Ramlibacter pinisoli: one gene and its partner. The protein of the gene in region 1 interacts with the protein of each later gene in a pairwise test. Links are inferred from orthologs where the notes say so. Each region holds a gene or a part of one and is shown in the gene's direction. Other genes may lie near its edges.

Region 1 (15,035 bases):
AACTTCTCGTTCGTGGTCGTGGTGGTCGTGCTGCCGTTGCCGTTGTTGGTGGTCTTGGTGATCTGCACCACGCCGGCCACCGCGCTGGGGGGCATGCCGCCGCCCTGCAGCACGTTGCTCACGGCCGACCCGTCGAAGGGGCTGACGCCGTAGGCCTTGGCCTGGCCCAGGTTGGCGGCGCAGGTGGCGCTGGTGTCGATCGGCTTGTTGGTCGAGAAGAACACCGTGCCATTGACCGTCAGAGGCGCATTGACCACCTTCTCGCCCGTAGCGAGGGTGATGTAGAAGCCGTCCCGGGTCCCGTTCCAGTTCGTGCTGGTGGCGTTGAACAGGTTGCTCAGGTTCAGGTCGTGGGTATCCGGCGTGCCGACCGTGGTGCCCGTGTCCTTGAGCATGAAGAAACGGTCGACCACGTTGTAGGACGAGCCGTTGCCCGTGTTCTTCAGCGGATGCTCGCGGTCACCGGAGGCAATGGAGATCGCCTCGTAGGACCCGGTCGCGCCCGGGCCCTTGATGGTCAGCACCGAGGGCGGGAAGAAGAACTTGCGCGGTGCGCGCGCCACCGTGTCGGGGGAGACGATGGGGCAGGTCGGGTTCGCCGCGGCACCGTTGTCGCAGCCCAGGGCGGCGATCTTGGTGACCGACCAGCGGGTGCGGTCGCTGTTGCTCACGTCCAGGCGCCACACGTTGCCGCCCAGGTCGCCGACGTACAGCTTGTCGACCCGGCCGTCGTTGTCGCGGTCGACGAACGTGACGTCGGACGGGATCGGCTGCGTCATGCCCGACACCTGCTTGCAGGTCGCCGAGGTGGTGCAGCCGGGCGTGGCGCTCCAGACCAGGTCACCGCTGACGGCATCGACGATGTAGACGGCGCGACCCATGGTGGACGTGCCGGGCGGCTCGGTGTCCTGGGCCGGGTCATAGCCGCCGCCGAAGACCAGCACCGGGTTGGCCCAGTTCTGCAGCACCGTCAGCCGCGGGCGCGACCAGGTCTGGCCCAGTTCCTCGAAGCCGGTGCTGGTGTTGCTGATGGTCCAGAGCCGCTGGGGCGACTGCGGCTGGCTGACGTCCAGGCCATAGATGAACCGGCCACCGCGCCGCATCGTCAGGTAGAGGTAGGACGTGGCGACCGTCCCGTCGGCGGCGAGCCGCTGGTAGGCGCCGGTCGGGCCGTCGATGAAGTAGTTCTTCGGCTGCGCCGACGGCAGGGCCGTCGACGGGAACTTCAGTTCCGGGGAGTTCCTGCGCAGCCGGTTGAGGTAGGCGTAGTGTTCCGGAAGGATCAGCCCCCACAGCTCGCCACCGGCCGGCACGTTGCCGATGTTGCCGGTCTGGTTGCCGTTGACGGCGCGGAACACGCCGTCGTTGGCGCCGTAGAAGGCCACGATGCCGCGGGTGTCGCCGTAGTTGACCACCAGGGGGCGGGAATGCAGCACGTCGCCGTGGATCGAACCGCGCACCGTGATGCCGCTGCCCGGCCCGTTCTCGTCGCCCTCGCTGTCGAGGCCGCGAACCCACTTGATGACGGTGTCGCGATCGGGCGGCGAGGTCGAGCTGTACGCCTGCATGTTGGCGCCCGTGGCCTGCCGGGCCGGCGTGACGGCGATCTGGTAGGTGAACGTCGTGCAGTTCAGCAGACTGGTGCAGGTGATCGGGTACGAGCCCAGGTACTCGCTTTCGTCAGTGTAGGGCCCGCTGACCGCCGCGACGGTGATCATGTCCCCGGTCAGGAACGGGTTCGTCGGCGCCGTGACGGTGACGAGGCCATTCGCGTCGCGCGCCACCGAGATCGCGTTGACCGAGCCGCCGCCGATACCGACTGTCGTGCCGCCGGGCACGGTTGCCGGGGTTGCGGGAAGCGGAACGGAGTAGGTGAACGAGGTGCACGGAGCCGTGCACGAGATGGTGGCGTTGGTGCTGGTGAATCCGGCCGTGGTCGAGGCGATCGAGATCGTGTCGCCATTGGCGAAGAAGTTCGACGGTGCCCCGGTCACCCGGATCGTGGCGCTGGCGGCGTTGTTGTCCCGGGCCAGGTTGACGGCCTGCGTGCCGGTCGACCTCGTGACGGTCGGGCTGGTATTCAGGTTGGTGTTGGTGTTGCCCGTTGCGCTGATGCGGAACTGCGTCGGACCGACATAGGTGATGCTGTAGGTCCCGTCCACCGTCTTGGTATTGGCGATCGTGACCGTCTGGCCGTCATGCAGTAGGTGGTTGGCGCCGGTCGTGACGGTGTAGACGGCGACCTGGTTGTTACCGCTCTGGCCGTTCGTGGAATATTGCGTCAGGCTGGCGATCGGGGTGGCGTTCCCGGCGACGTAGGCGGCCGTTCCCGTGGCGGAGAGTCCCGTGGGCAGGGTCAGCGAATAGGAGAACGACAGTCGGTCGGGCGACACCGCGGTGATGACAGCCGAGGAACTGTAGCCGGTGATGTTGTTGCTGAACTGGACCGTGTCGCCGGCGTTGAACGTGTGGGCCGACGACGTCGTGACGGTCACCGTGTCGGTGGCACTGGCGCTGCCGGCGGCCGTGTTCGCGGTGCGCGTGATGCTGGAGACACCGAACGGGTTGCTCCCCTGCTTGCTGACCTGGTAGGTGCCGAGGGCCGGAGTCCTCGGCGTGTCCGGAAGGCCGGTGATGGTGAACGTCGTCGAGCTGTTCACGGTCGTCGCGGTCAGCGTCTGCGTGACGTTGTAGGCGGCCTGGTCCACGTTCTTGACCGTCACGGTCGATCCGACGGTGAACCCGTGGCGGCCCGACGTGGTGACCAGCGCCGTCGTGCCGGTGCGGTAGATGGAGGAAATGCGCACCGAGTTGTCGCTGCCGAACGCATTGGCGGGGATGCCGGCGTTGGCGGTCGAGAACTCGTTGGCTGCCGCGGTCAGGTTGTTGCTGCAGCTGGTCCCGCTCGGGCAGTAGGTGTAGAGGCGGCGCGGGTTGGTGCCGCTGGCCATCGCGCCGGCGAAGGTGGCCGTCAGGTTCTCCTTGCGCAGTTGCTGGGCGACACCGCCCTTTTCGACCACCTCGCCATCGGGCGAGTCGTAGGTGCTGGCCGGGGTGCCCTTGGCGTCGTTGACCCAGAAGCCGCCGGTGGTCGTGTCATCGGGCGCAGTGCTGGTGTCCTTGGTGGTCCAGTAGCTCACGGCGGTGGGGGACAGGAAGCCGGTGCCGGCCGAGCTGATGGCCGGGTTGCCGTTCTTGTCGCCCATCACCAGGTTGCCGCCGGCGCCGGGCACCAGCTTGTATTGCTTCAGGTTGCCCATCCAGCGCGGCAGGCCGTCGGCATCGGGGCGGAACATGCCCAGGAAGATCTGGTTCAGGTAGGTGCCCTGCGCGTTCACCGACACCGGCAGCGAGGCCGACGAGAACACGCTGTTGACCGCCTGGACTTCGTTGAGGATCTTCAGGATGGCCTCGGACAGGCCGGAGGCGTCGCTGGTCTGGAAATACTTGCCGCCGCCATACCTTGCCATGCTCGACAGCAGGGCCGGGTAGTCGGCCTTTCGGCAGGTCGGGCTGGTGATGCCGATGGTGTAGGTGATGACGTTCTGCGTGCCGGTCTGGACATTGCTGCCGGCGTCCTGCTGGAACATCAGCCGGGCCCATTCGTCGGCCCAGTTCGACGACCAGTCGCTCGCGCTGTTGGCGGCCGGCATGCTGGCGGAGCCGCAGGTCGACTGCTCGAAGACGACCGTCGTCGCGATCTTGTTCTTCTGTGCGGTGCTGGCGTTGACCCGCGCATCCGCCATCGAGTAGTTGCTGGTGCCGCCATCGGCGCCGGGCGAGGGATTCTCGGCCGGCGGCGTCTTGTCGGTGTTGGCGATGTAGATGATGAAGTTGCGCTGGCATCCGGCCGACAGCAGGGAGGTGCCGTAGTCGGTGCCCGACATGCCCACCTTGCCGTTGAAGTAGGCCCAGGCCTCCTGCATCGCCGTGCCGGTGGCGGCCGAGTTGACCTTCACGCTGAAGTTGTTGGCGTCGCTGTTGTTGCCCTGGGCGTTCCAGGTCTTGATGAACTCGACGAAGCTGGCCTTGTTCGAGCGGCCGTAGGTCGCGTTCGTGGTCGACGTCATCGGGGTCAGCTTGCGCAGCAGGCAGCCGCCGGAGCCGGAGGCGTTGCACTTCTCGTGGAAGGCCTTGTCGGTGCCGGCGCGGGTGTCTGAACCGTAGCCGTTGCCGTTGCTCACCATCAGGCCGATGTTGACGGACCCGTCGGGCAGCGAGTTGATGGCGTCGACCAGGGCGCACTGCAGCATGCCGGCCGACTTGCTGGCCCCCATCGACGGGGCGGTTGCCGTGCCGGTGTAGGCGGAGCAGCCCGCACCGCTGGCGGTGGCGTCGAAATCGGCGCCGTTGTCCAGGATGAACAGCACGTTGGGCGTGCCCGACGTCCCGCTGTTGTCGACGTAGATGTCGGTGTCCTCCGCGTGCAGCGAGGCGGAGAAGCCCGCCAGCACCAGCGACAGGACGACCAGGAAGGCTTGCATACTTTTTTTCATGACGGCTCCCGCCCGCGGGTTGTGCCCGCAGTGTTCATGGACATTCCACCTGCGCACCGACGCGCACGGAGGCTCCCTGCAGCATCGACACCTGCGCGCCGGACTTGGCGTCGGTCAGCGAGGCGGCCACGTCCCACTGCTGGTCCTTGCAGGCGCTCGGCGTGGTGGTGAGCGTGCCGGACGACGTCACCAGCTTGTCGGTGTCGGTCGCCTCGAAGCACACCTGGTCGTTGGTCTTGGTCGGGTCCAGGTCGCTGGTGGGCACGTTCTTGGTGAAGATGCAGCCGGGCTTGGTAATGGCCACCGTGTAGGTCATGCCGCCGGTGTTGACGGACACCGTGGGCTGGGCGGCGATGGCGCTGATGTCGGTGGCGGCGGCCATCGTGGTGACGGTGCTTTCCAGCGCCACCTGGGCGGCGGCCGAGGCCTCGGTCTCCGCCTGCGCGTTGCCGGCGATCTTCAGGTTGATGTTGCCGAAGCGGATGGCCGAGACGACCAGCAGGCTCAGCACGACGAGCATGACCAGCGCGACGACGAGCGTCATGCCGGACTGGGAATGGCGGCGGTTCACGAGACCCTCCGGGCGCTGGGATTGACCAGGCGGACCGACTGCACGAAGACGTGCCGCTTGTAGCCCTGGTCGGCGGTGGCAGGCGTGACGGTGCCCGCCGTGCCGAGGGGATAGGTCTTGGTGTCGGTGAAGCCGGGCGTCTTGTCGGTGCTGCGCGCCAGCAGGTAGACCTTGGCGGTCATGACGTCGGGCCAGGTGTCCTTGGTCAGCGCCGAACCGCTGACGTCTGTGCCGTCGGGGGAGCCGTTGGCATCGGTGTCGACGCCGTAGTCCACCTGCAGGTTCTCGATGCCTTCGGCGATGGTGACCGTGTTCCAGCTGGCGAGGCCGCCGGCCACCGTGAGCTCGACCATCTTCAGGGTCGGGATCGGGTTGCCACCGTCACCGGCGGCGCAGCTGCCGCCCGATTGCACGCTGCACTGGCTGATGTAATAGATGTGCACCACGACCTTGCGGAAGCTGGCCGGCGTGGTCAGGTCCTTCTTCAGGAGGGGGAAATTGGTGGAGTTGGAGGCCGAGGCGCCGGCATGGAGCCGCGAGTCGAACGACTTGGTGGCCAGCACCAGGCCGGTCTGGACGTACAGCTGGCCGTTCACCATCTTCGCCAGGTCGGGCGCGCCGGCCGTTTCCAGGCTGCTGGTGTCCGGATCGGCGTGGCGGACCACCAGGATGTCGGTGTTGGGCGCCACGTCGCTCAGGCAGGACGCCACCTGGGAGTTGCCGGGCACCGTTCCCGAAGTGACGGGTGTCGTCGTGCTTCCCACGTTGTAGCCCTGCACGTGCAGGGCGATGGCGGACGCGACGTCCGCCTCGGTGGTGCTGCAAGGGTCGGGAAGCGCCGCGGGCGCCGACGGCGCGGTGGTGAGCTCCCCCCAGTAGCCGGCCATCTGCAGGTCGTCGGCCATCGCGCGCACAGCATAGCGGCCGTTCTCGATCAGGCGGCCGGCGCGCTCGACCTCGGCGCGGTTGCTGCTCTGGTCGGCGATCAGCGTCGCGAGCGCGGCGACAATCAGCATGCCGAGCGCGATCGAGACCATGAACTCGATCAGCGTCAGGCCGCGCTGGCCGCGCCGGCGGTTGCCGTGATGGTGGGTGTGTCGCATGGGATTCAGCTCGCGGTGCCCGGCAGGACGGTGACGCTCACGGCCCGGCGCTGGGCGTCGTCGGTGCCGTAGGAGCCGGTGCCGCAGGTGATGCCGGCCGGCGGCGCCCCCGCGGCCTGCACGCCCTGCCACGCCACGCTGACCTGGAACACGCCGGTGGTGGCGTTCTTGGTGATGCAGCCGCGGGCGCCCAGGATGGCGCCGACGCTGTTCGCGCCCGACAGTTCGGCGCTGCCCAGCAGCAGGTTGCGCCACTCGTTCAGGTCGCTCAGGGCCCGGACCTGGCGGGCGTCGGTGTTGGGCAGGGCGCAGCCGGGGGTGGCCGTGAGGACGGCGCTGCTCGTGCCCACCGTGGCGGCCGGGACGTAGCAGTCGGCGGCGGTGGCGTTGGTGCCGATGCGCGCCACCATGTCCTGCACCAGCAGCAGCGCCTGCACGCGCTGGTAGGACTCGAGCTGGGCGCGCTGGCTCTGGACCATGACGCCGATGAGCCCCAGCAGGCCGACCATCAGGATGATGAGCGACACCAGGACCTCGATCAGGGTGGCGCCTTGCTGGCGCCGACGGGCGGCGGTGGGGCATTGCATCAGCAGTTCCTGGAGGTGGTGTTGGGCACTCCGCTCACGTTGATGGACACGCAGCGCACCGAACTGGTGTTGCCGCCGCTGAACTGGAACGTGAGGGTGGAGGCGATGCGGCCGTTGCCCTGGTACACGACGCTGGCCGTGGGATCCGGGGTGGTGGTGACCGTCACGCCGCCGAGCGCCTGCTGGGTGGCCAGGGTGGCCCCCCCGCCGGTCACGGTCCAGCCGGTGGTCCAGCCGGTGCCGACCGGGGCAATGGTCACCGTGGTGTTGCGCTTGATCGCCTCGCTGCGGGCCACCAGCAGCGCGGTGGCGAAATCGGACCCGGCCGTCTTCACGCGCTGGGTCTCCATGAAGTTGCGGAACGACGGGATGCCGATGCCCAGCATCAGGGCGAGCAGGCTCACCACCACCATCAGCTCGATGAGCGTGAAGCCCCGCTGTCGGGGGTGACCGGATGGGAGGGTGGACGGCAGGGTCATGGCGGCTGTCACCAGCAGGTGGTCGAGCCGCCCGAGGCGCCCTTGGCGCCCGCGTTGGTCAGCGTCAGCGTGCCGCAGGTGGCGTCGTTGACCGTCTGCGGCGCCCTGGGGGCGGCGGTGACGGTCCAGGCCGGCGACGTGTCGGAGGTGACGGTGATGGTGTAGTAGCCGGACACGTCGGTGCCCAGGGTGATGCCCAGGCCGGACAGGTCGGTGGAGGAACCCGCCGGGCTCGGGTAGTAGCTGCGCGAATTGAGCATGTACTGCTCCTGGCGGCTGCCCACGTTGTGCATGACGGCCTGCGCCGCGGCGCGCCGGCCCTTGGCCAGGTACTTGGTGTACGAGGGGAACGCCACCGCGGCCAGGATGCCGATGACGGCCACGGTGATCATCAGCTCGATGAGCGTGAAGCCACGCAGCCTGTTCTTCCCCGTGATCCTGGTCATGCCTTCCCCCTCCATTGCGGCAGGCTGAACCATAGCGAGGCCGCGCCGCTGCGCCATCTCCGACCGACGACCGGCACCGCCCGGGGGCCAAGTGGCATCGCCGACAATCGCCCGCATGGACGTTTCGACCCCGATGCGACAGGCGCTCGCCCTGGCCGGACAGGCGGTGGGCCTGACCGAGCCCAATCCGCGCGTCGGCTGCGTGCTGGTGGGAGCCGATGGCGCGGTGCTCGGGCAAGGCCACACCCAGCGCGCCGGCGGCCCGCACGCCGAGATCGTGGCGCTGCGCGACGCCGCCGCGGCCGGGCGCGACGTCCGGGGCGCGACCGCCTACGTCACGCTGGAGCCCTGCTCCCACCACGGCCGCACCGGCCCGTGCTGCGACGCCCTGGTGGCCGCCGGCATCGCCCGCGTCGTGGCCAGCTGCACCGACCCCAATCCGCTGGTGGCGGGCCAAGGCTTCGGGCGCCTGCGCGCCGCCGGCGTGGCCGTCGAGACCGGCGACGGCGGCGCGGCCTCCCGGGAGCTGAACCTGGGGTTCTTCAGCCGGATGGTGCGCGGCACGCCCTGGGTGCGGCTCAAGGTCGCGGCCTCGCTGGACGGAAAGACCGCGCTGGACGATGGCCGCAGCCAGTGGATCACCGGCGAGGCGGCCCGCGCCGACGGCCACGCCTGGCGGGCGCGGGCGACGGCGGTGCTCACGGGCATCGGCACCGTGCTGCAGGACGACCCCCGGCTCGACGTGCGGCTGGCGCCGGCCGAGCGCCAACCCGACCTCGCCGTGGTCGACAGCCGCCTGGAGCTGCCCCCGACGGCGCGCCTGTTCCTGCCCGGGCGCCGGCTGTGGGTCTACACCGCGCAGCCCGATGCGGCGCGCCGCGCGGAACTGGAGGCCCGGGGCGCCGAGGTGATCGCCCTGCCCGGCCCCGGTGGCAAGGTCGACCTGGCCGCCATGCTGCGCGACCTGGCCCGCCGCGAAGTCAACGAACTGCACGTGGAGGCCGGCTTCAAGCTCAATGGCTCGCTGGTGCGCGAAGGCCTGGTCGATGAGGTGCTGGCCTACCTGGCCCCCAAGCTGATCGGCCAGGGACAGGGCGTGGCCAGCTTCGGCCCGCTGCCCGCGCTGGACGCCGCTCTTCCCCTGCGCTTCCTGACCACCGACCGCATCGGCGACGACCTGCGCGTCATCGCGCGGGTGGCCGGCCGGGACGTGTTCTGAGGCCGCCGCTGGCTCCCGTCCGCAGAACCCCCCAAAATTCGCGGAAGTCCCCAAAGACATCCATCCAACGGATTCTTTGGCGCCGTTCGCGCCCTCTGGCGTCTACTGCGTCCGGGTGTCCGCTCCCGCATTCAACCCCGCTCCGGAGCGGCCGACCCGAACCTGCGAAAATGCGCGGATGTTCACCGGAATCATCACCGGCGTGGGGCGCATCGCCGCCGTCCACGACCTCGGGGCCAGTTCCCACCACGGCAAGCGCCTCACGGTCGAGGCGCCCGCGGGCTACCTGGACGACGTGGGCCTGGGGGACAGCATCGCGCTCAACGGCGCCTGCATGACCGTCACCACGCTCGACCCGGCCCGCCGCGTCTTCACTGTCGATGTCTCCGCCGAGTCGCTGGACAAGACCAGCGGCCTGGGCGACACCGGCCCCGTCAACCTGGAGAAGGCACTGCGCGCGCACGACCGCCTGGGCGGCCACATCGTGTCCGGCCACGTCGACGGCATCGGCACCGTGGTGCGCTTCGAGCCGGTGGGCGAGAGCCACGAACTGCGCATCCTCGCGCCGGCCTTCCTGGCCCGGTACCTGGCCTACAAGGGCTCGGTCACCGTCAACGGCGTGAGCCTCACCGTCAACGCCGTGCACGACACGGCACAAGGCTGCGAATTGAGCATCAACCTGATCCCGCACACGGTGGAGAACACCGCGCTGCACGCCCTGCGCACCGGCAGCCGCGTCAACCTCGAGATCGACCTCATCGCCCGCTACGTCGAGCGCATGCTGGCCGGCGCCAAGGTGCCCGCATGAGCCGCGCCACCAGCCCCGTGGCCATCTCGCCGGTGGAGGACATCGTCGCCGACATCCGTGCCGGCCGCATCGTGATCCTGGTCGACGAGGAAGACCGCGAGAACGAAGGCGACCTGGTGCTGGCCGCCGACCACGTCACGCCGGAAGCCGTCAACTTCATGGCCCGGTTCGGCCGCGGCCTGATCTGCCTGACCCTCACCCGCGACCGCTGCGAGCGGCTGCGCCTGCCGCCCATGGTGGCGCGCAACGGCACCAAGATGGGCACCGCCTTCACCGTCTCCATCGAGGCCGCCGAGGGCGTCACCACCGGCATCTCGGCGGCCGACCGGGCGCGCACCGTGCAAGCCGCCGTGGCCCGCGAGGCCCGCGCCGAGGACCTGGTGCAGCCCGGGCACATCTTCCCCCTGCAGGCGGTCGACGGCGGGGTGCTCATGCGCGCCGGCCACACCGAGGCCGGCTGCGACCTGGCCGGCATGGCCGGCCTGACGCCCGCCGCCGTCATCTGCGAGATCATGAAGGACGACGGCACCATGGCCCGCCTGCCGGACCTGCAGCTGTTCGCCGCCGAGCATGGCCTGAAGATCGGCACCATCGCCGACCTCATCGAGCATCGCAGCCGCCACGAGTCGCTGATCGAGAAGATCGGCTCGCGGCCCCTGCACACCAGCTTCGGCACCTTCACCGCCCATGCCTGGCGCGACAAGCCCAGCCAGGCCGTGCACCTGGCGCTGGTGGTCGGCCAGTGGCAGCGCGACGACATCGTCCCGGTCCGCGTGCACGAGCCCCTGTCGGTGCTCGACGCGCTGGAGACCGCGCGCCCCATGCACTCCTGGAGCCTCGATGCCAGCTTGCAGCACATCGCCCGCGCCGGCCAGGGCGTGGCCGTGCTGCTGAACTGCGGCGAATCGGCCGACCAGCTGGTCGCGCAGTTCGAAGGAACCGCCCGCGCCTCGCAGGCGCCCGAGCGCGGCCGCATGGACCTGCGCACCTACGGCGTCGGCGCGCAGATCCTGCGCGAGTGCGGCGTGCACCGCATGACCCTGCTGGGCACGCCGCGGCGGCTCCCCAGCATGGCGGGCTACGGCCTGGAAATCGCCGGCCACCTGGCCCCCACTTCCCACTGAGGACATCCATGTTCGGAGCAGAGAAAGGCAAGGCCGACCGGCTGGACGGCAAGGGCCTGTCCATCGGGGTCGTGCAGGCCCGGTTCAACGAATCCATCACCGACGCCCTGGCGCTGGCCTGCAAGTCGGAGCTGGTGCGCCTGGGCGTCGAGCCCGGCAGCATCGAGCACGTGCTGGTGCCCGGCGCGCTGGAGATCCCGCTGGCGCTGCAGGCGATGGCCGAGAAGGGTGGCTACGACGCCCTCATCGCCCTGGGCTGCGTGATCCGCGGCGAGACCTACCACTTTGAGCTGGTGGCCAACGAATCAGCCGCCGGTGTCACGCGCATCGCGCTCGACTACCAGCTGCCGGTGGCCAACGTCATTCTGACGACGGAGAACCTCGAGCAGGCCGTCGCCCGCCAGACCGACAAGGGCGTCGACGCCGCACGTGTCGTGGTCGAGATGGCCAACCTGCTGGAGCGCCTCGGATGAGCGACGAGCACCCCACCACCCCGCCCCGGCTGCCGGCCAAGGCCCCGGGCCGCACCGCCACCGGCGCCCGCAAGGCATCGGCCAAGTCGGCGCGCAGCCGGTCGCGCGAGTTCGCACTGCAGGCGCTCTACCAGCACATGGTGGGCGGCAACGACGTTGACGCCATCGACCGGTTCACCCGCGACCTGGCCGGCTTCCACAAGGCCGACTCGGTGCACTACGACGCCCTGCTGCACGGCTGCATCGAGCAGGCCGCCGCCCTCGACGCCCTGATCGTGCCGCTGCTGGACCGCAAGCTGGCCGAGATCTCGCCCATCGAGCACGCCGTCATGTGGATCGGCGCCTGGGAGTTCCAGCATGCCGCCGACGTGCCCTGGCGCGTGGTGCTCAACGAATGCATCGAGCTGGCCAAGGAGTTCGGCGGCACCGACGGCCACAAGTACGTCAACGCGGTGCTCAATGGCCTGGCGCCGCAACTGCGGCCCACCGAGGTCGAAGCCGACAAGGCCAGCGGAAAGGCGCGCGGATGAGGATCGCCCGGCGCGCCGAGAGGATCGAGCCGTTCTACGTCATGGAGGTGGCCAAGGCCGCCGCCCGGCTGGCCCGCGACGTCGCCCGCAGCGACCGGCCGATGGTGTTCCTCAACATCGGCGAGCCGGACTTCACGGCGCCGCCGCTGGTGCGGGAAGCAGCCGAACGCGCCGTGCGCGGCGGCGCCACGCAGTACACCCACGCCGTCGGACTGGAGCCGCTGCGGGCCGCCATCAGCGGCTGGTACCGGCAGCGCTTCGGGCTCGACGTCCCGGCACGGCGCATCGTGGTGACGGCCGGCGCGTCGGCGGCCCTCCAGCTGGCGTGCCTGGCGCTCATCGAGGCCGGCGACGAAGTCCTGATGCCCGACCCCAGCTATCCCTGCAACCGGCATTTCGTCAGCGCGGCCGAGGGCACGGCGGTGCTGGTGCCCACGACGGCGGCCGACCGGTTCCAGCTGTCGGCGGCGCAGGTGGAGACCCACTGGGGCCCGCGCACCCGCGGCGTGCTGCTGGCCTCGCCGTCCAACCCCACCGGCACGTCCATCGACCCGCAGGAGCTGCGCCGCATCCTGGACGTGGTGCGGGCCCGCGGCGGCATCGCCATCACCGACGAGATCTACCTGGGCCTGTCGCACGACGACCGCTACGGCCAGTCGGCCCTGGCGCTGGACGACCAGGTCATCAGCATCAACAGCTTCTCCAAGTACTTCAACATGACCGGCTGGCGCCTGGGCTGGATGGTCATGCCCGAGGAGCTGGTGCCCGTGGTGGAGCGATTGGCGCAGAACCTCTTCATCTGCGCCAGCACGGTCGCCCAGCACGCCGCCCTGGCCTGCTTCGAGCCCGACAGCATCGCCGAGTACGAGCGCCGCCGGGCCGCCTTCAAGGAGCGGCGCGACTGGTTCATCCCGGCCCTGGAGTCGGTCGGCCTGCCGGTGCCCGTGATGCCCGACGGCGCCTTCTATGCCTGGGCCGACTGCTCGGCCTGGTGCGACCGGCTCGGTTTGCCCGGCAGCTGGGAGCTGGCCTTCGAGATCATGGACAAGGCGCACGTCGCCGTGACGCCCGGGCGCGACTTCGGCACCGCCGACACGCACCGGTTCATCCGCTTCTCCACCGCGAGCAGCCTGGAGCACCTGCACGAGGCGGTGCGGCGGCTGCGCGCCATGGCCCCCTGATGGCGTTCGCGTTCCCGGTCCGCATCTACTGGGAAGACACCGATGCCGGCGGCATCGTCTTCTACGCCAACTACCTGAAGTTCTTCGAGCGCGCCCGCACCGAATGGCTGCGCTCGCTGGGCATCGAGCAGCGCCGGCTGCGCGAGACCACCGGGGGCATGTTCATCGTCGCCGACACCGCGCTGCGTTATCTGCAGCCAGCCCGGCTGGACGACGAACTTCTGGTCACGGCCGCGCTCCAAGAGGCAGGCCGGGCCACCCTGACCCTGTCGCAGCAAGCCCTGCGCCAGCCCGGCGGCGAGCTCCTCGCCGAAGGAACCATCCGCATCGGCTGGGTCGACGCTTCCACGCTGAGGCCTGCCAGAATCCCATCCATGATCCTCGAGACCCTGAACCGATGAACCAAGACCTGTCGATCCTGCAACTGGTACTGGGAGCCAGCTGGGTCGTCCAGCTCGTCATGCTGCTGCTGGTGGGCGTTTCCATTGCCAGCTGGGCCGCCATCTTCGGCAAGCTGTTCGCCCTCAAGCGCGTGCGGTCGCTCAACGATGCGTTCGAGCGCGACTTCTGGTCCGGCACCAGCCTCAACGAGCTGTTTTCGGCGGCGGCCCAGAACGCCAAGCGCGCCGGCCCCATGGAACGCATCTTCGCCAGCGGCATGCGCGAGTACCAGAAGCTGCGTGAACGCCGCATCCAGGACCCCGCCACCCTGCTCGACGGCGCCCGCCGCGCCATGCGGGCCAGCTACCAGCGCGAGGTCGACGCGGTCGAGTCGCACCTGTCGTTCCTGGCCTCGGTCGGCTCCGTGTCGCCCTACGTCGGGCTGTTCGGCACCGTCTGGGGGATCATGCATGCGTTCACCGGGCTGGCCAGCCTGCAGCAGGTGACGCTGGCGACCGTGGCTCCCGGCATCGCCGAGGCGCTGGTCGCCACCGCGATCGGCCTGTTCGCTGCCATTCCCGCCGTCGTCGCCTACAACCGCTTCGCGCGCGACATCGACCGGGTGGCCATCAAGCTGGAGACCTTCATCGAGGAGTTCTCCAACATCCTGCAGCGCAACTCTAGCTCCGGCACCATGACGACGACCGTTGCCGCCTCGAGGCTCTGACATGCCCGCCGTCGCCGCCCGCGGCCGAGGCCGCCGCACCATCAACGAGATCAACATGGTCCCGTTCATCGACGTCATGCTGGTGCTGCTGATCATCTTCATGGTCACGGCCCCGCTCATCACGCCCAGCCTCATCGACCTGCCCAGCGTGGGCAAGGCCAACCGCCAGCCCGACCAGAAGTTCGAGGTGGTGATCGGCAAGGACGAGAAGCTGGTGCTCAAGGCCGGCGACCAGTCCAAGTCGATTGGCCCGGCCGAGCTCGCCGCGGCGGTGCTCGCCGCCCAGGCCGGCAAGCCGGCCGGCTCCACCGCCGTCGTGATCAGCGCCGACCGCAACGTGAAATACGAGACCGTGGTGCGCGTGATGGACACCCTGCAGCGCGCGGGCGTGCAGCGCGTCGGACTGTCGGTGCAACTGGCCCGCTGATACCCATGTTCCACGCCGCCGCCGGTCGCCCCGAATTCCTGCCGCCGCCCGAGCCCGGGCTGCTTCGGTCGGTCACCCTGGCCCTGCTGGCACACGTGGTCCTGGTGCTGGCGCTCAGCTGGGGCATCCACTGGAAGCGCGACGACAACACGGTCGCCGTCGAGGCCGAGATCTGGTCGGCGGCCGTCCAGCAGGCCGCGCCCAAGCCGGTCGAGACACCGCCCACCCCCAAGGTGGACACCACGCCACCGCCACCGCCGCCCCCCGCGCCCACCCCGCCGCAGCAGCGCGACGCCGAGATCGCGATCGAGCGCGAGAAGGAGCGCCTGGCGCAGGAAAAGGCCCTCCAGCAGGAGCAGGCCCGCAAGGCCGCCGCCGAGGAGGCGGAGCGGCGCGAGGCGGCCGACCGCCGGCGCAAGCAGGAGGAGGCGCGCAAGGAGGAGGCGGCGAAGAAGGCCGCCGAAGAGCGCAAGCGCGCCGAGC
Region 2 (15,020 bases), on another replicon or contig:
GCAGCCCGGAGCTCGGCGAGACCATCGGCGTCCACCTCCTGATCCACGACCACGACGACTTGCGCGGTGCGCTCCGGCGCGATGCGCGGGGTCGGGTTCCGCGCGGGGACATGGCGGCGGTGCGTGCCCTCGTCGACAATGCTGCCCATGTCGACCACTGAATCCACGGCTCCCCTGACGTCCCGGCGCTCCCTTCTCCTGGCGGCCGGTGTCGGTGTCGTGGCCGCGGCCGCGGGGGCCGGCGTCGCGTTCTGGCGCCGCGAGCCGCAGGCCCAAGGGGACGCCTCGGCGCTGTGGGGGCTGACCTTCGACACGCCAGCCGGCCAGCCGTTGACCATGGCGGCCCTGCGCGGCAAGCCGCTCCTGGTCAACTTCTGGGCCACCTGGTGTCCGCCCTGCGTCGAAGAACTCCCCATGCTCGACCGTTTCGCGCGCGAACACGCTGCCAACGGCTGGCAAGTCGTCGGCTTGGCGATCGATCAGCCCAGCGCCGTGCGCAAGTTCCTGGCCGCGACGCCAGTCAGCTTTCCGATCGGGCTGGCGGGGCTCGAGGGCACCGACCTGGGCAAGTCCCTGGGCAATTCGGCCGGTGGGCTGCCCTTCACCGTCGTGCTGAAGCCGGATGGGAAAGTGCGCGAGCGTAGAATGGGGAAGGTCGCCCCGGGCGACCTATCGCGCTGGGCAGCGGCAGCCTGAGACGCGACACGGCTCCCGGCTTTACCTGCCGACGCCCCGACGGGCGCGCTCTTCAGCGAAGAAAAGTAAAAATCGCTGCAAATTGCGGTAAATTCGCCGACCTTAACAAGAAATGCGGCTGGAGCCACCATGGACTTGCGCAAATTGAAGACCCTGATCGACCTGGTCTCGGAGTCGAACGTCTCCGAACTGGAGATCACGGAAGCGGAGGGAAAAGTCCGCATCGTCAAGGGCGGCACGGCCGTCGTGCAGCATGCCGCGGCACCCGTCGCGATGGCACCGGCGATGCCGGCATCGGCCGCGCCGGCGCTCGCGCCGGCCGCGCCCGCCCCGCAGGCACCGACCGGCCATGCCGTCAAGTCGCCGATGGTGGGCACGTTCTACCGCGCGTCCAGCCCGGGCGCGAAGTCGTTCGTCGAGGTCGGCAGCCAGGTCAAGGAAGGCGACACGATCTGCATCATCGAGGCGATGAAGATCCTCAACGAGATCGAGGCCGACAAGTCGGGCACCGTGTCCAAGATCCTGTGCGAGAACGGCCAGGCCGTGGAGTACGGACAGCCCCTGTTCATCATCGAGTGACGATCCGGTAAGCGCTCACTCATGTTCAAGAAGATCCTGATCGCCAACCGCGGCGAGATTGCCCTCCGGGTGCAGCGGGCCTGCCGCGAACTGGGCATCAAGGCCGTGATGGTCTATTCGGAAGCCGACCGCGAGGCCAAGTACGTCAAGCTGGCAGAGGAGGCGGTCTGCATCGGGCCGGCCGCTTCGGCACAGAGCTACCTCAACATGCCGGCCATCATTTCGGCCGCCGAGGTCACCGACGCCGAGGCCATCCACCCCGGCTATGGCTTCCTGTCGGAAAACGCCGATTTCGCCGAGCGGGTGGAAAAGAGCGGCTTCCAGTTCATCGGCCCCACGCCCGAGTCGATCCGCATCATGGGCGACAAGGTGTCGGCCAAGCAGGCCATGATCAAGGCCGGCGTGCCCTGCGTGCCCGGCTCCGAGGGCGAACTGCCGGACGATCCGGCGGTCATCCGGCGCACGGCGCGCACCGTCGGCTACCCCGTCATCATCAAGGCGGCGGGCGGCGGCGGCGGCCGCGGCATGCGCGTGGTGCACACGGAAGCCGCGCTGATCAACGCGGTCCAGATGACCAAGGCGGAGGCGGGCGCCGCCTTTGGCAATCCGGCGGTGTACATGGAGAAGTTCCTCCAGAACCCGCGCCACATCGAGATCCAGATCCTGGCGGACAAGCACCGCAACGCCGTCTACCTGGGCGAGCGCGACTGCTCGATGCAGCGCCGCCACCAGAAGATCATCGAGGAAGCGCCGGCGCCGGGCATCCCGCGCAAGCTGATCGACCGCATCGGCGAGCGCTGCGCGGCGGCCTGCAAGAAGATCGGCTACCGCGGCGCGGGGACGTTCGAGTTCCTGTACGAGAACGGCGAGTTCTACTTCATCGAGATGAACACGCGGGTGCAGGTCGAGCACCCGGTGACCGAACTCGTCACGGGCATCGACATCGTGAAGACGCAGATCATGGTGGCGGCCGGCGAGAAGCTGCCTTTCGTGCAGCGCGACATCGCGCTGCGCGGCCATGCCATCGAGTGCCGCGTCAACGCCGAGGACCCGTACAACTTCACCCCGTCGCCCGGTCGCATCACGCTGTGGCATGCCCCGGGCGGGCCGGGCGTGCGCGTCGATTCGCACGTCTACAACAACTACTTCGTGCCCCCCAACTACGACTCGATGGTCGGCAAGATCATCGTGCACGGCGACACGCGCGACCAGGCGCTGGCACGCATGCGCACCGCGCTGCTGGAGACGGTGGTCGAGGGCATCAACACCAACATCCCGCTGCACCGCGAGCTGATGGTGGACGCCAAGTTCATGCAGGGCGGCACCAACATCCACTACCTGGAGCAGTGGCTGTCGCAGCACAAGCGCTGATCCGGTCCGGGCACCCATGTACGAGTTGCGCCTGCTCTGTGGCGAACACCAGGTCGAGGCGCTGAGCGACGCGCTCGAGGCGCTGGACGCCCTGAGCGTGTCGGTCGAGGACGCCGACGCCCAGACCCCGGCCGAACAGGCCCTGTTCGGCGAGCCCGGCATGCCGCCGCCCAAGGAAGGCTGGCAGCGGTCGCGGGTCCTGGCGCTGTTCCCCACCCGGGAAGCGGCCGAGGAAGCGCAGGTCCTGCTGCAGGCGCAGGACTTCTTCGCCGGTGCGCAGGTCGCCGGCATCGAGGAGGTCGCCGAGCAGGACTGGGTGCGCCTGACGCAGTCGCAATTCGCGCCGGTGGAGATCACGCCCGAGTTCTGGATCGTGCCGACCTGGCACGAACCGCCGGCCCAGGCGACGACGGTCATCCGCCTCGATCCCGGCCTGGCCTTCGGCACGGGCACGCACCCCACCACGCGGATGTGTCTGCGCTGGATCGCGCGCCAGCCGCTGAAGGGACGCACAGTGCTGGATTACGGCTGCGGCTCCGGCATCCTGGCCATCGGTGCCGCCAAGGTGGGCGCCGGCCGGGTCGACGCGGTCGACATCGACGAGGCGGCGGTGCGCTCGACGCTGGACAACGCGCAGGCCAATGGCACCGGGCTGGGCGTCGTCGGCCTGCCCGACGCCGTGCAGGGCCGCTACGACGTGGTGCTGGCCAACATCCTGGCCACGCCGCTGAAGGTGCTGGCGCCGCTGCTGTGCGGGCTGGTCCAGCCGCCGGGCCACCTGGTGCTGGCTGGCATCCTCGAGCGCCAGGCGGAGGAACTGCAGCGCGCGTACGCGCCCTATGCCAGCCTGTCGGTCGCCGACCAGGACGAAGGCTGGATCCTGATGACGGCGCGGCTGTGAGCCGCCCGGGCGCGCGGCGCCGGTTCCCTACAATGCCCGGCTCATGAGCATGATCACCGGCTGCCCGGCCTGCGGAACGATGTTCAGGGTGGTCCCCGACCAACTGAAGATCTCCGAAGGCTGGGTGCGCTGCGGGCACTGCGCGGAGGTGTTCGATGCCGCCGCCCACATGCAGCCGGATGCGGTGCTGCCGGCACAGCCGGTTGCCGCGGCGGCACCCGGGGCCGTGGTCGATGCCGCTCCAGACGCCGAGCGAGCCGCCGTCGCTCACGCGCCGACCACCGAAGCCAGCACGACGGGCCCCGATCAGCAGGCCGACCCGGCGCCGGACCTGCAGACGCATCCGGAGGCGCAGCTGCCGTCCGCCGGCCCGTCGCTCACGCCCTGGCACGCACCGTCCGGCTTCGGCCCGTCGTCCCTGTCCCCCGAGGAGCACGGTTACCTGCCCCTGCACCTGGTGCGGGAGGAGGCCGATGCGGCCGCCGTGGACCTGGACGCGCAGGACGCACTGGATGCACAGGATCACCGCGAGCCGGACGAGGCCGAAGACCTGCCGCTGGAGGACGTGACGTTCGTGCGCGATGCGCGGCGCAAGGCGTTCTGGCGCCGGCCCGCGGTGCGCGTGGCCCTGGTGCTGGGATCGCTGGCGCTGGCCGGCCTGCTGGCGGCGCAGGTCGCCGTCCACGAGCGCGACCGCCTGGCGGCCCTGGACCCGCAGGCGCTGCCGCTGCTCGAGCGGCTGTGCCGGCCACTCGGCTGCCGCGTCGGTCCGCCGCGCCGCATCGAGGCCATCGCCATCGACAGCAGCGGCTTCACCAAGCTGCGGCCGGACACCTATCGCCTGAGCGTCACGCTGAAGAACCAGGCCCAGGCGCCGGTCGCCGTGCCGGCACTGGAACTCACACTCACCGATTCGCAGGACCAGCCGCTGCTGCGCCGCGTGCTCACGCCGGGCGAGCTCGGCGCCCCGGCAGACACCATCGCCGCGGCCGCCGACTGGTCGGCCTCGGTGGCCATCGCCGTCGGCGGTGCCAGCGCGGCACGCGTGGCCGGCTACCGGCTGCTGGCCTTCTATCCCTGATCCATCCCACCTTCACCACGAGACTTCTTCCATGGCAGCCGTCATCTGCGGGTCGCTTGCGTTCGACACCATCATGAACTTCGAGGGCCGCTTCTCGCAGCAGATCCTGCCCGACCAGCTCCACATCCTGAACGTCTCGTTCCTGGTGCCGCAACTGCGGCGCGACTTCGGCGGCTGCGCGGGCAACATCGCCTACAGCCTCAAGCTGCTGGGCGGCACGCCGCTGCCGATGGCGACCGTGGGCACCGATGGCGCGGGCTACCTCGATCGCCTGCGCGAGCTGTCCATCAGCACCGAGTTCGTCCGCCAGGTGGAAGGCACCTACACGGCGCAGGCGATGATCATGACCGACCTGGACAACAACCAGATCACGGCCTTCCATCCCGGCGCGATGATGCAGGCACACGTCACCCACATCGCCGCGCGGCCCGACATCAAGCTCGGCATCATCTCTCCCGACGGCCGCGATGCCATGCTGCAGCATGCCGAGCAGTTCGCGGCGGCCGGCATCCCGTTCGTGTTCGATCCGGGCCAGGGCCTGCCGATGTTCGACGGCCGCGAGCTGGCGGCCTTCATCGACCAGGCCAGCTGGGTCACCGTCAACGACTACGAGGGCAAGATGCTGATGGAGCGCACCGGCTGGGACGCGGCCGGGATCTCGCGCAAGGTGCGCGGCCTCGTCGTCACGCTCGGCGGCGAGGGGTGCGACGTCTGGGTGGACGGCGAGAAGACGCACGTGCCGGCGGTGAAGGCCGCGGCCGTCGTCGATCCCACCGGTTGCGGCGATGCCTGGCGCGGCGCGCTGCTGCACGGCCTGGAGCAGGGCTGGCCGCTGGCACGCTGCGCCGAACTGGGCAACCGCGTCGGCGCGGTGAAGATCGCCAGCCGCGGCCCGCAGAACTGGCGCTTCGACCAGCCAGCCGCCTGAGCGGCGGCGGCGCTCAGCCGCGCGCGTTCGTCACGCCGCCGTCGACCACCAGCGTGTCGCCGACGACGTAGTCGCCGGCCCGGGACGCCAGGAACACGGCGGCCCCGGCCATGTCCTCGGGCTGGCCGATGCGGCCGACCGGCACCCGCCGCGCCACGTCCTCGCCATGGTCGCGCGCATCCTTGTTCATCTCGGAGGCGAACGGCCCGGGGGCGATGCCGCTCACCACGATGTTGTCCTGCGCCAGCCGCAGGGCCAGCCGGCGCGTCAGGTGGATCAGGCCGGCCTTGCTGGCGGCATAGGAGTAGGTCTCCCACTGGTTCACCGAGATGCCGTCGATCGACGCGATGTTGATCACCTTGGCCGGCCGCGTGCGCGCGGCAGCCTTCAGCTGGGCGTGCAGGGCCTGGGTGAGGAAGAAGGGCGTCTTCAGGTTCAAGTCCAGCACCTTGTCCCAGCCCTTCTCGGGGAAGGTGTCGAAGGCTTCTCCCCAGGCGGCGCCGGCGTTGTTGACCAGGATGTCGAGCGCGGGCTCGCGGCTCGCGATCTCGGCGGCCAGGGCGCGCGCCGCCTCCACCGTGGACACGTCGCAGGGCAGCGAGACGCAGGGGCCGATGGCCGACAGCTGCTCGGCCGCCTCGTCGCAGGCCGCAGCCTTGCGCGCCGTGATGTAGACCTTGGCGCCGTGGTGCAGGAAGCCGGCGGCGATCATCCGGCCGATGCCGCGCGAGCCGCCGGTCACCAGGGCCACGCGGCCCTGCAGCGAGAACAGATCCTTCATGGGAGTCTCCGGTTGGGGTGGCGCCAAGTCTGGCGGATGGCAGCTCGGCCGCCAATCACCCGGACGACATCGTGGTCGAACACTCACTAGCATGGGGCCGGGCCGATTGCCCACCCAAAGGAGACGACCATGCGAAGAAGAATCCTGGCCCTCGGGCTTCCCGTCCCGGCCATCGCCGCATTGCTGGCCGCCTGCGCCTCGGCGCCGCCGGATCCGCAGGCGGCGCTGAAACGCGCCGAGGCCGCGATGGGCTCCGCCCAGGTGCGCTCGCTGCAATTCAGCGGCAGCGGCAGCGGCGGCATCTTCGGCCAGGCCTACCGGCCGGGCGATCCCTGGCCGCGCATCACCTATTCCAGTTTCTCGCGGGTCTACGACTACCAGAATGCGGCGTTCCGCGAGGAGTTCGCCCGCACCCGCGCCGAGCCCAACGGCGGCGGTGCCTTGCCGCTGATGGGAACGGGCGAACAGCGCGCCACCGGCCTGTTGCGCGGCACCCAGGCCTGGAACCTGGCTGGCACCACTGCCACCGCCGCGCCCCTGACGGCCGACGGCCGGATCCATGACCTCTGGACGTCGCCCCATGGCGTGCTGCGTGCCGCCCAGCGCAACAACGCCACCACGCGCGTGGAGGGCGGCAAGACGCTGGTGAGCTTCACCGAGCCGAACCGGTTCCGGGCCACTGCCGTCATCGGCGAGAGCGGGCTGGTGGAGCGGGTCGACTCCGTGCAGCCGAATCCGGTGACGGGCGACACGCCGACCGTGACGACCTACGAGGACTACCGGGACTTCGGCGGCGTCAAGTTCCCGGCCCGCATCCGCCAGACCCAGGGTGGGTCGCCGGTGCTGGACCTGCAGGTGACCCAGGTCCAGGCCAACACGGTGCCCGCGATCGAGGTGCCCGCGGCGGTTCCCGGCTTCGTGGAGCGGGCCACCTCCGAGAAGGTGGCCGAGGGCGTGTGGTTCCTGGCCGGCGGCTCGCACAACAGCGTGCTGGTCGAGATGGCCGATCACCTGATCCTGATCGAGAGCCCGCTGTACGACGCCCGCACGCAGGCGGTCCTGACCGCGGCCAAGCAGCTGGTGCCGAACAAGCCGGTCCGGTACGTCATCAACTCGCACCACCATTTCGACCATTCCGGCGGGCTGCGCACGGCGGCCGCGGATGGCGCCACCCTGGTGACCAGCGAGCTGGCCAGGCCCTGGTTCGCGCAGGCATTCGCCACGCCCAACGCCATTGCGCCCGACGCACTGGCCCGCTCCGGCCGGCCGGTCCGCATCGAAGGCGTGTCGGGCAAGCGCACCTTCACGGATGGGACCCGCACCCTGGAAGTGATGATGATCGACGGCAGCGTGCACGCCCAGGGTTTCATGCTCGCCTGGCTGCCGCGCGAGCGCCTGCTGGTGGAAGCCGATGCCTACACGCCGGGCCCTGCCGGTGCGCCGCCGCCGGCGCAGCCGAACGCCAACAACGTGAACATGCTGGACAACGTGGAGCGGCTGCGGCTGGACGTCGACCGCATCCTGCCGCTGCACGGCCGCGTGGTACCGATCGCGGAACTGAGGGCCGCCGCAGGCCGCCGCTGACGCGGTTCAGCCGGCGCGGGCGCGGCGGCGCTCGCGCCAGGCCAGCAGTTCGCCGACCACGCCCTTGCGGAAGGCGAGCACGCACAGCACGAAGATCACGCCGATGATCACCGTCACCCACTCGCCGACCTTGTCGGCCAGCATGTCCTGCAGGGCGATCACGATGCCGCCCCCGAGCACCGGACCGAAGAAGGTGCCCACGCCGCCCAGCAGCGACATCAGGATCACCTCGCCGGACATGGACCAGTGCACGTCGGACAGGGTGGCGAACTTCATCACCAGCGTCTTCATCGAGCCGGCCAGGCCCGCCAGCGAGGCGGACAGGATGAAGGCGAGCAGCTTGTAGCGGTCGACCTCGTAGCCGAGCGAGATGGCGCGCGGCTCGTTCTCGCGGATCATCTTCAGCACCTGGCCGAAGGGCGACGTGACGATGCGCAGGATGCCCAGGAAGCAGGCCAGGAACACGGCCAGCACCACGTAGTACATGACGTGGTCGTCACCCAGCGGCAGCACGCCGAACAGGTTGCCCCGCGCCACGCCCTGCAGGCCGTCCTCGCCGCCGGTGAACGGGGCCTGCAGGCAGACGAAGAACACCATCTGCGACAGGGCCAGCGTGATCATGGCGAAGTAGATGCCCTGGCGCCGGATGGCGACCAGCCCGAACACCAGGCCGAGCAGGGCGGCGAAGACCACCCCGGCCAGCACGCCCAGTTCGGGGGTCCAGCCCTGGACCTTGACGAACCAGCCGGTGACGTAGGCGGCCGTGCCGAAGAAGGCAGCATGGCCGAACGACAGCAGGCCGGTGAAGCCGAGCAGCAGGTTGAACGCGCAGGCGAACAGCGCGAAACACAGCAGCTTCATCACGAAGACCGGGTACAGGCCGATGAACGGCGCCAGCACGGCCAGCGCCAGCAGCGCGAGGTAGGTCAGGCGGACGGTCCTGCTCATGCCGCCGCCGTGGCGGGCGATCGCCGCGTTCGCTGGCTCGATCGGCAGCTCGCCGGCGGTGGTGACCGAGGTGGAGGGTGGGGTCATCAGGCCTCCTTGCCGAACAGGCCGGCGGGTCGCAGCATCAGGACGATGGCCATGATCACGAACACGACGATGTTGGAGGCTTCAGGATAGAACACGCGCGTGAAGCCTTCGACGATGCCCAGTCCGAGGCCGGTGATGACGGAACCCAGGATGGAACCCATGCCGCCGATCACCACGACGGCGAACACGACGATGATGAGGTTGGAGCCCATCAGCGGCGTCACCTGGATCACCGGGGCGGCCAGCACGCCGGCCAGGCCCGCCAGGGCGGCGCCCGCGCCGTAGGTGAGGGACACCATCAGGGGCACGTTGACGCCGAACGCCTGCACCAGCTTGGCGTTCTCGGTGCCCGCGCGCAGGTAGGCACCCAGGCGGGTGCGCTCGATGATGAACCAGGTGGCCAGGCACACCGCCACCGACGCGACCACGACCCAGGCCCGGTAGTTGGGCAGGATCATGAAACCGAGGTTGGTGGCGCCCGCCAGGGCTTCCGGGACGGAATAGGACTGGCCGGAGACGCCATATTCCTTGCGGAAGGCGCCTTCGAGGATGAGGGCGAGGCCGAACGTGAGCAGCAGTCCGTACAGGGGGTCGAGCCCGTACAGCCTCTTGAGGAGCAGTCGCTCGATCACCACGCCGAACGCGCCGACGAGAAGGGGCGCCAGGAGCAGCGCCCACCAGTAGCCCACGCCCCACTTGTCCAGCATGATCCAGGCCGCGAAGGCGCCGACCATGTAGAGGGCCCCGTGCGCGAAGTTCACGATGTCGAGCAGGCCGAAGATGACGGCCAGCCCGAGACTGAGCATCGCGTAGAAGGCGCCGTTGACCAGGCCCAGCATGAGCTGGCCCAGGAAGGCCTGGTGGGGAATGCCGAAGATTTCCATGGCGGCGTGTGCTCGTCTGGAGGTGGGCGGGGGGAGCCCGCCCACCGTCGTTCAGGTTTGCTTCCTTACTTCTTCAGCAGCGAGCACTTCGACTCGGCGGGGGTCGTGAACGCCTGCTCGCCGGGCACCTTGGCCACCAGCTTGTAGTAGTCCCACGGCGTGTTCGACTCCTTGGCCGACTTGACCTGGAACAGGTACATGTCGTGGAGCATGCGGCCGTCGGCGCGGATGGTGCCGTTCTTGTGATAGAAGTCGTTGAACTTCATCCCGCGCAGGGTCGACATCACCTTGTCGGTGTCCGTCGTGCCGGCGGCCTGGACGGCCTTCAGGTAGTTGGTGGTCGCCGAGTAGTCGGCCGCCTGCAGGCTGGACGGCATGCGCTTGTACTTGTCGAAGAAGCGCTTGGCGAACTTGCGCGAATCGTCGTCCTGGTTCCAGTACCAGCTGTCGGCGACCTGCAGGCCTTCGGCGTTGGCGACGCCGATCGAGTGCACGTCGTTGATGAACACCAGCAGGCCGGCCACCTTCATGCTCTTGGTGATGCCGAATTCCTTGGCCGCCTTCATGGCGTTGATGGTGTCGCCGCCGGCGTTGGCCATGGCCAGGATGTCGGCCTTGGAGCCCTGGGCCTGCAGCAGGAAGGACGAGAAGTCGGAGGCGTTCAGCGGGTGCTTGACCGAGCCGACCACGGTGCCGCCGTTGGCCTTGACCACGGTGGTGGCATCGGCTTCCAGCGAGTGGCCGAAGGCGTAGTCGGCGGTCAGGAAGTACCACTTCTTGGCGCCGCCCTTGACCAGCGCGTTGCCGCCCACCTTGGCCAGCGCCACGGTGTCGTAGGCGTAGTGGATGGTGTAGGGCGTGCAGTCCTCGTTGGTCAGGCGGGCGGAGCCGGCGCCGATGGAGATGAAGGGGCGCTTCTTCTCCTTGGCGATGCCCGCCATGGCCAGGTTGGTGCCGGAGCTGGTGCCGCCGATCAGCAGGGCCAGGTTCTGGCTGTCGATCCACTCGCGCGCCTTGGAGGCGGCGACGTCCGCCTTGTTCTGGTGGTCGGCGGTGAGCACCTCGATCGGGCGGTTGAGCACCTTCCCGCCGAAATCCTGCACCGCCCACTTGATCATCTCGGCGCCGGCCGGGCCGTCGATGTCCGCGTACAGGCTGGACATGTCGGTGATGAACCCGATGCGGACCGGGCCGTTGTTCTGCGCCGTCGCGGCCAGGCTGCCCAGGCCCAGGGCCATGGCTGCAACGAGGGTCTTGAACTTCATGGAAGGTCTCCTTGGAAAAAAGCGGTGGCGCTAGACGCCGAGATATTCCTGCAGCATGGACATGTTGTCCCGCAGCTGGTGTTGCGCGAACTCGCGCACGATCTTGCCGTGCTCCATGACGTAGAAGCGGTCGGCCAGGGGGGCGGCGAAGCGGAAGTTCTGCTCGACCAGCACGATGGTGTAGCCCTTGGCCTTGAGCGTGCGGATCATCTCGGCCAGCTTCTGCACGATGACCGGGGCCAGGCCCTCGGAGATCTCGTCCAGCAGCAGCAGCCGCGCCCCGGTGCGCAGGATGCGCGCCACGGCCAGCATCTGCTGTTCGCCCCCCGACAGGCGCGTGCCGGGGCTCGCGGCGCGCTCCTTCAGGTTGGGGAACATGCCGTAGATCTCGGCGACGCTCATGCCGCCGGGGCCCACGCTGGGCGGCAGCAGCAGGTTCTCCTCGGCCGACAGGCTGGCGAAGATGCCCCGTTCCTCGGGGCAGTAGCCCACGCCCAGGCGCGCCACCTTGTGCGGCGGCAATCCGATCGCCTCGCGGCCCTGGATGCGGATCGACCCGGTGCGGCGGCCGGTCAGGCCCACGATGGCACGCATGGTGGTGGTGCGTCCGGCGCCGTTGCGGCCCAGGAGGGAGACCACTTCGCCTTCGCCGACCGACATGTTCACGCCGTGCAGGACGTGCGACTCGCCGTACCAGGCGTTCAGGTTCTCGATGCGCAGGAACTCACTTGCCATCATGCCTCCGGCGAGCCGCCTCCAGGAGGCATGGGCCCCTTCGGGGGCAGTGCAGCGGCGCAGCCGCCAGCGTGGGGGCCGGCATTCAGTGCGCCCCCTGCAGTTCGGCGTCGGCGGCGCCCATGTAGGCCTCGATGACCTGGGGATTGCGCGACACCTCGGCGTAGGGGCCGTCGGCGATGACGGCACCGCGCTGCAGCACCGTGATGCGGTCGGCGATCGACGACACGACGTTCATGTTGTGTTCGACCATCAGGATGGTGCGGCCGGCCGAGACCTTCTTGATCAGCTGCGTGACGCGGCTGACGTCCTCGTGGCCCATGCCCTGGGTGGGCTCGTCGAGCAGCATCAGGTCCGGCTCCAGCGCCATCGTGGTGGCCAGCTCCAGCGCCCGCTTGCGGCCGTAAGGCAGGTTCACGGTGAGCTCGTCGGCGAAGGCGGAGAGGTCGACTTCGCCCAGCAGGGCGCGGGCGCGCTCATGCAGGTGGAACAGCGACCGTTCGGGCTTCCAGAAATGGAACGAGGTGCCGAGGTTGCGCTGCAGGGCGGCGCGCACGTTCTCCAGCACGGTCATGTGCGGGAACACGGCGGAGATCTGGAACGAGCGGACGATGCCGCGGCGGGCGGTCTGCGCCGGCCGCTCGTTGGTGATGTCGCTGCCCAGGTAGGTGATGGTGCCGCGGGTGGGCGGCAGGAACTTGGTCAGCAGGTTGAAGAAGGTCGTCTTGCCGGCGCCGTTGGGGCCGATCAGGGCGTGGATGTCGCCGCGGCGGACCTGCAGGTCCACGCCGTTCACGGCGACGAAGCCCTTGAACTCCTTCGTCAGCCCTTTGGTCTCGAGGATGATCTCCGCTGCCAAGGCACGCACTCCTGTTGGCATGCCCACGGCACGCCCGAAGCCGGGATGCTAGTACCCGTGTTGCAGCGCGGTAGCGGGGAACCCCCTAGGTAATTCTGCGTGGCCCTGCGGTGCCCTGGGGCAAGAGGTCGCCCAGGCTGTCAGGAGCCTGACGATGGGCGGCCCGGAGCACGGGTCACATGTTGCGCCGGTACTGGCCGCCGACCTCGAACAGGGCGTTCGTGATCTGCCCGAGCGAGCACACGCGCACCGCATCCATCAGCACCTCGAACACGTTGCCGTTGTCGATGACGGCCTGCTGCAGGCGCTGCAGCATGGCCGGCGCCGCCGTCGCGTTGCGGGACTGGAAGTCCTGCAGCCGGCGCAGCTGGCCCAGCTTCTCGTCCTCGGTCGAGCGGGCCAGCTCCAGCTTCTCCAGCACGGTGTCGCCGTGCGGGTTGCGGAAGGTGTTGACGCCGACGATGGGCAACTCGCCGGTGTGCTTGAGCATCTCGTAGTGCATGCTCTCGTCCTGGATCTTGCCGCGCTGGTAGCCCGTCTCCATCGCGCCCAGCACGCCACCGCGTTCGGCGATGCGCTCGAACTCGGCCAGGACGGCCTCCTCGACCAGTTCGGTCAGCTCTTCCATGATGAAGGCGCCCTGGTTGGGGTTCTCGTTCTTGGCCAGCCCCCACTCCCGGTTGATGATGAGCTGGATGGCCATGGCGCGCCGCACGCTGTCCTCGGTGGGCGTGGTGATGGCCTCGTCGAACGCGTTGGTGTGCAGCGAATTGCAGTTGTCGTAGATGGCGATCAGCGCCTGCAGGGTGGTGCGGATGTCGTTGAACTGGATCTCCTGCGCGTGCAGGCTGCGCCCCGACGTCTGGATGTGGTACTTGAGCTTCTGGCTGCGCTCGTTGGCGCCGTACTTGTCCTTCATCGCCACCGCCCAGATGCGCCGCGCCACGCGCCCCATCACGGTGTACTCCGGGTCCATGCCGTTGGAGAAGAAGAACGACAGGTTGGGGGCGAAGTCGTCGATGTGCATCCCGCGGGCGAGGTAGGCCTCGACCAGCGTGAACCCGTTGGACAGCGTGAACGCCAGCTGGCTGATGGGGTTGGCCCCGGCCTCCGCGATGTGGTAGCCGGAGATGGACACCGAATAGAAGTTGCGCACGTTGTGGTGCACGAAGTACTGGGCGATGTCGCCCATCACCTTGAGGCTGAACTCGGTCGAGAAGATGCAGGTGTTCTGCCCCTGGTCTTCCTTGAGGATGTCGGCCTGCACCGTGCCGCGCACGTTGGCCAGCACCCATTCGCGCACCTTGGCGGCCTCGGTGGCGGTGGGCTCGCGGCCGTTGTCGGTGCGGAACTTCTCCAGCTGCTGGTCGATGGCCGTGTTCATGAACATGGCCAGGATGGTCGGCGCCGGGCCGTTGATGGTCATCGACACCGAGGTGCTGGGGCTGCACAGGTCGAACCCGGAGTACAGCACTTCCATGTCCTCCAGCGTCGCGATGGACACGCCGGAGTTGCCGACCTTGCCGTAGATGTCGGGGCGCTCGGCCGGGTCGTTGCCGTACAGCGTGACCGAGTCGAAGGCGGTCGACAGGCGCTTGGCCGGCATGCCCTCGGAGAGCAGCTTGAAGCGGCGGTTGGTGCGGAAGGCGTCACCCTCGCCCGCGAACATGCGGGTCGGGTCCTCGTTCTCTCGCTTGAAGGCGAAGGTGCCGGCGGTGTACGGAAAGCTGCCGGGCACGTTGTCCAGCATCAGCCACTTCAGGATCTCGCCGTGGTCCTCGTAGGCCGGCAGGGCCACCTTGCGGATGGTGGTGCCGGAGAGGGACTTGGTGGTGAGCGCGGTGCGGATTTCCTTGTCGCGGATCTTCACCACGTATTCGTCGCCGGCGTAGGCCCGCTGCATGTCGGGCCACTGCTGCAGCAGGTGCAGCGCATCGCGGTCCATCCGGGCCTTGCGCTTGCCCGCCAGGTCGAGGGCGGCCTCGGCGGCCGGCGCCCGCTCCGGCTTGTCGACCTTGAGCATGCGCGCCGCTTCCTGCAGCTGCTGGATCTCGCGGGCCAGGCGGGCCTGCTCGCGGGCGCGCTTCTTGTACCCGCGCACCGTGTCGGAGATCTCGGCCAGGTAGCGCACGCGCGCGCCTGGCACGATCGGCGTCTGGTTGGTGCTGTGGCGGCCGCCCACCTCCGGCAGCCGACCGGCCTGCACGGGCAGGCCCAGCTCCTGCAGGCGCGCCCGCAAGGCCTGGTAGAGCGCGGTGACGCCATCGTCGTTGAAGCGCGCCGCCATGGTGCCGAACACCGGCATCTCCTCCGGCCGTCGG

What was found.
Region 2: the proteins of ribD (region 1) and accC interact in binary tests that used the Escherichia coli proteins (3 or more experiments, as listed by UniProt). The link is inferred for Ramlibacter pinisoli from one-to-one orthologs.

What each region holds. Positions count from the first base shown.
Region 1 is NZ_WSEL01000003.1:426,415-441,449, forward strand. The notes cover bases 6,913-9,849. They hold ribD (bifunctional diaminohydroxyphosphoribosylaminopyrimidine deaminase/5-amino-6-(5-phosphoribosylamino)uracil reductase RibD), read left to right. Parts: upstream 6,913-7,797; coding sequence 7,798-8,901; downstream 8,902-9,849. Other genes in these bases: GON04_RS03235 (GspH/FimT family pseudopilin), read right to left, coding at 6,913-7,236; GON04_RS03240 (type IV pilin protein), read right to left, coding at 7,245-7,682; GON04_RS03250 (riboflavin synthase), read left to right, coding at 9,080-9,709; ribBA (bifunctional 3,4-dihydroxy-2-butanone-4-phosphate synthase/GTP cyclohydrolase II), read left to right, coding at 9,706-9,849. Also shown: GON04_RS03215 (PilC/PilY family type IV pilus protein), read right to left, coding at 1-4,496; GON04_RS03220 (PilX N-terminal domain-containing pilus assembly protein), read right to left, coding at 4,531-5,067; GON04_RS03225 (PilW family protein), read right to left, coding at 5,064-6,170; type IV pilus modification protein PilV, read right to left, coding at 6,176-6,757; more of GON04_RS03235, read right to left, coding at 6,757-6,912; more of ribBA, read left to right, coding at 9,850-10,833; ribH (6,7-dimethyl-8-ribityllumazine synthase), read left to right, coding at 10,842-11,306; transcription antitermination factor NusB, read left to right, coding at 11,303-11,836; GON04_RS03270 (pyridoxal phosphate-dependent aminotransferase), read left to right, coding at 11,833-13,017; GON04_RS03275 (YbgC/FadM family acyl-CoA thioesterase), read left to right, coding at 13,041-13,418; protein TolQ, read left to right, coding at 13,415-14,125; GON04_RS03285 (biopolymer transporter ExbD), read left to right, coding at 14,127-14,552; cell envelope integrity protein TolA, read left to right, coding at 14,558-15,035. UniProt on the Escherichia coli protein: Converts 2,5-diamino-6-(ribosylamino)-4(3h)-pyrimidinone 5'-phosphate into 5-amino-6-(ribosylamino)-2,4(1h,3h)-pyrimidinedione 5'-phosphate.
Region 2 is NZ_WSEL01000009.1:1,842,632-1,857,651, reverse strand. What follows is about bases 550-3,471. They hold accC (acetyl-CoA carboxylase biotin carboxylase subunit), read left to right. Parts: upstream 550-1,296; coding sequence 1,297-2,646; downstream 2,647-3,471. Other genes in these bases: prmA (50S ribosomal protein L11 methyltransferase), read left to right, coding at 2,663-3,471; accB (acetyl-CoA carboxylase biotin carboxyl carrier protein), read left to right, coding at 826-1,275; GON04_RS23275 (TlpA disulfide reductase family protein), read left to right, coding at 550-696. Also shown: GON04_RS23280 (hypothetical protein), read left to right, coding at 1-161; more of GON04_RS23275, read left to right, coding at 148-549; more of prmA, read left to right, coding at 3,472-3,547; GON04_RS23255 (DUF3426 domain-containing protein), read left to right, coding at 3,591-4,628; GON04_RS23250 (carbohydrate kinase family protein), read left to right, coding at 4,660-5,556; GON04_RS23245 (SDR family oxidoreductase), read right to left, coding at 5,570-6,337; GON04_RS23240 (MBL fold metallo-hydrolase), read left to right, coding at 6,467-7,921; GON04_RS23235 (branched-chain amino acid ABC transporter permease), read right to left, coding at 7,928-8,869; GON04_RS23230 (branched-chain amino acid ABC transporter permease), read right to left, coding at 8,956-9,840; GON04_RS23225 (ABC transporter substrate-binding protein), read right to left, coding at 9,906-11,105; GON04_RS23220 (ABC transporter ATP-binding protein), read right to left, coding at 11,136-11,840; GON04_RS23215 (ABC transporter ATP-binding protein), read right to left, coding at 11,926-12,720; fused isobutyryl-CoA mutase/GTPase IcmF, read right to left, coding at 12,875-15,020. UniProt on the Escherichia coli protein: This protein is a component of the acetyl coenzyme A carboxylase complex; first, biotin carboxylase catalyzes the carboxylation of the carrier protein and then the transcarboxylase transfers the carboxyl group to form malonyl-CoA.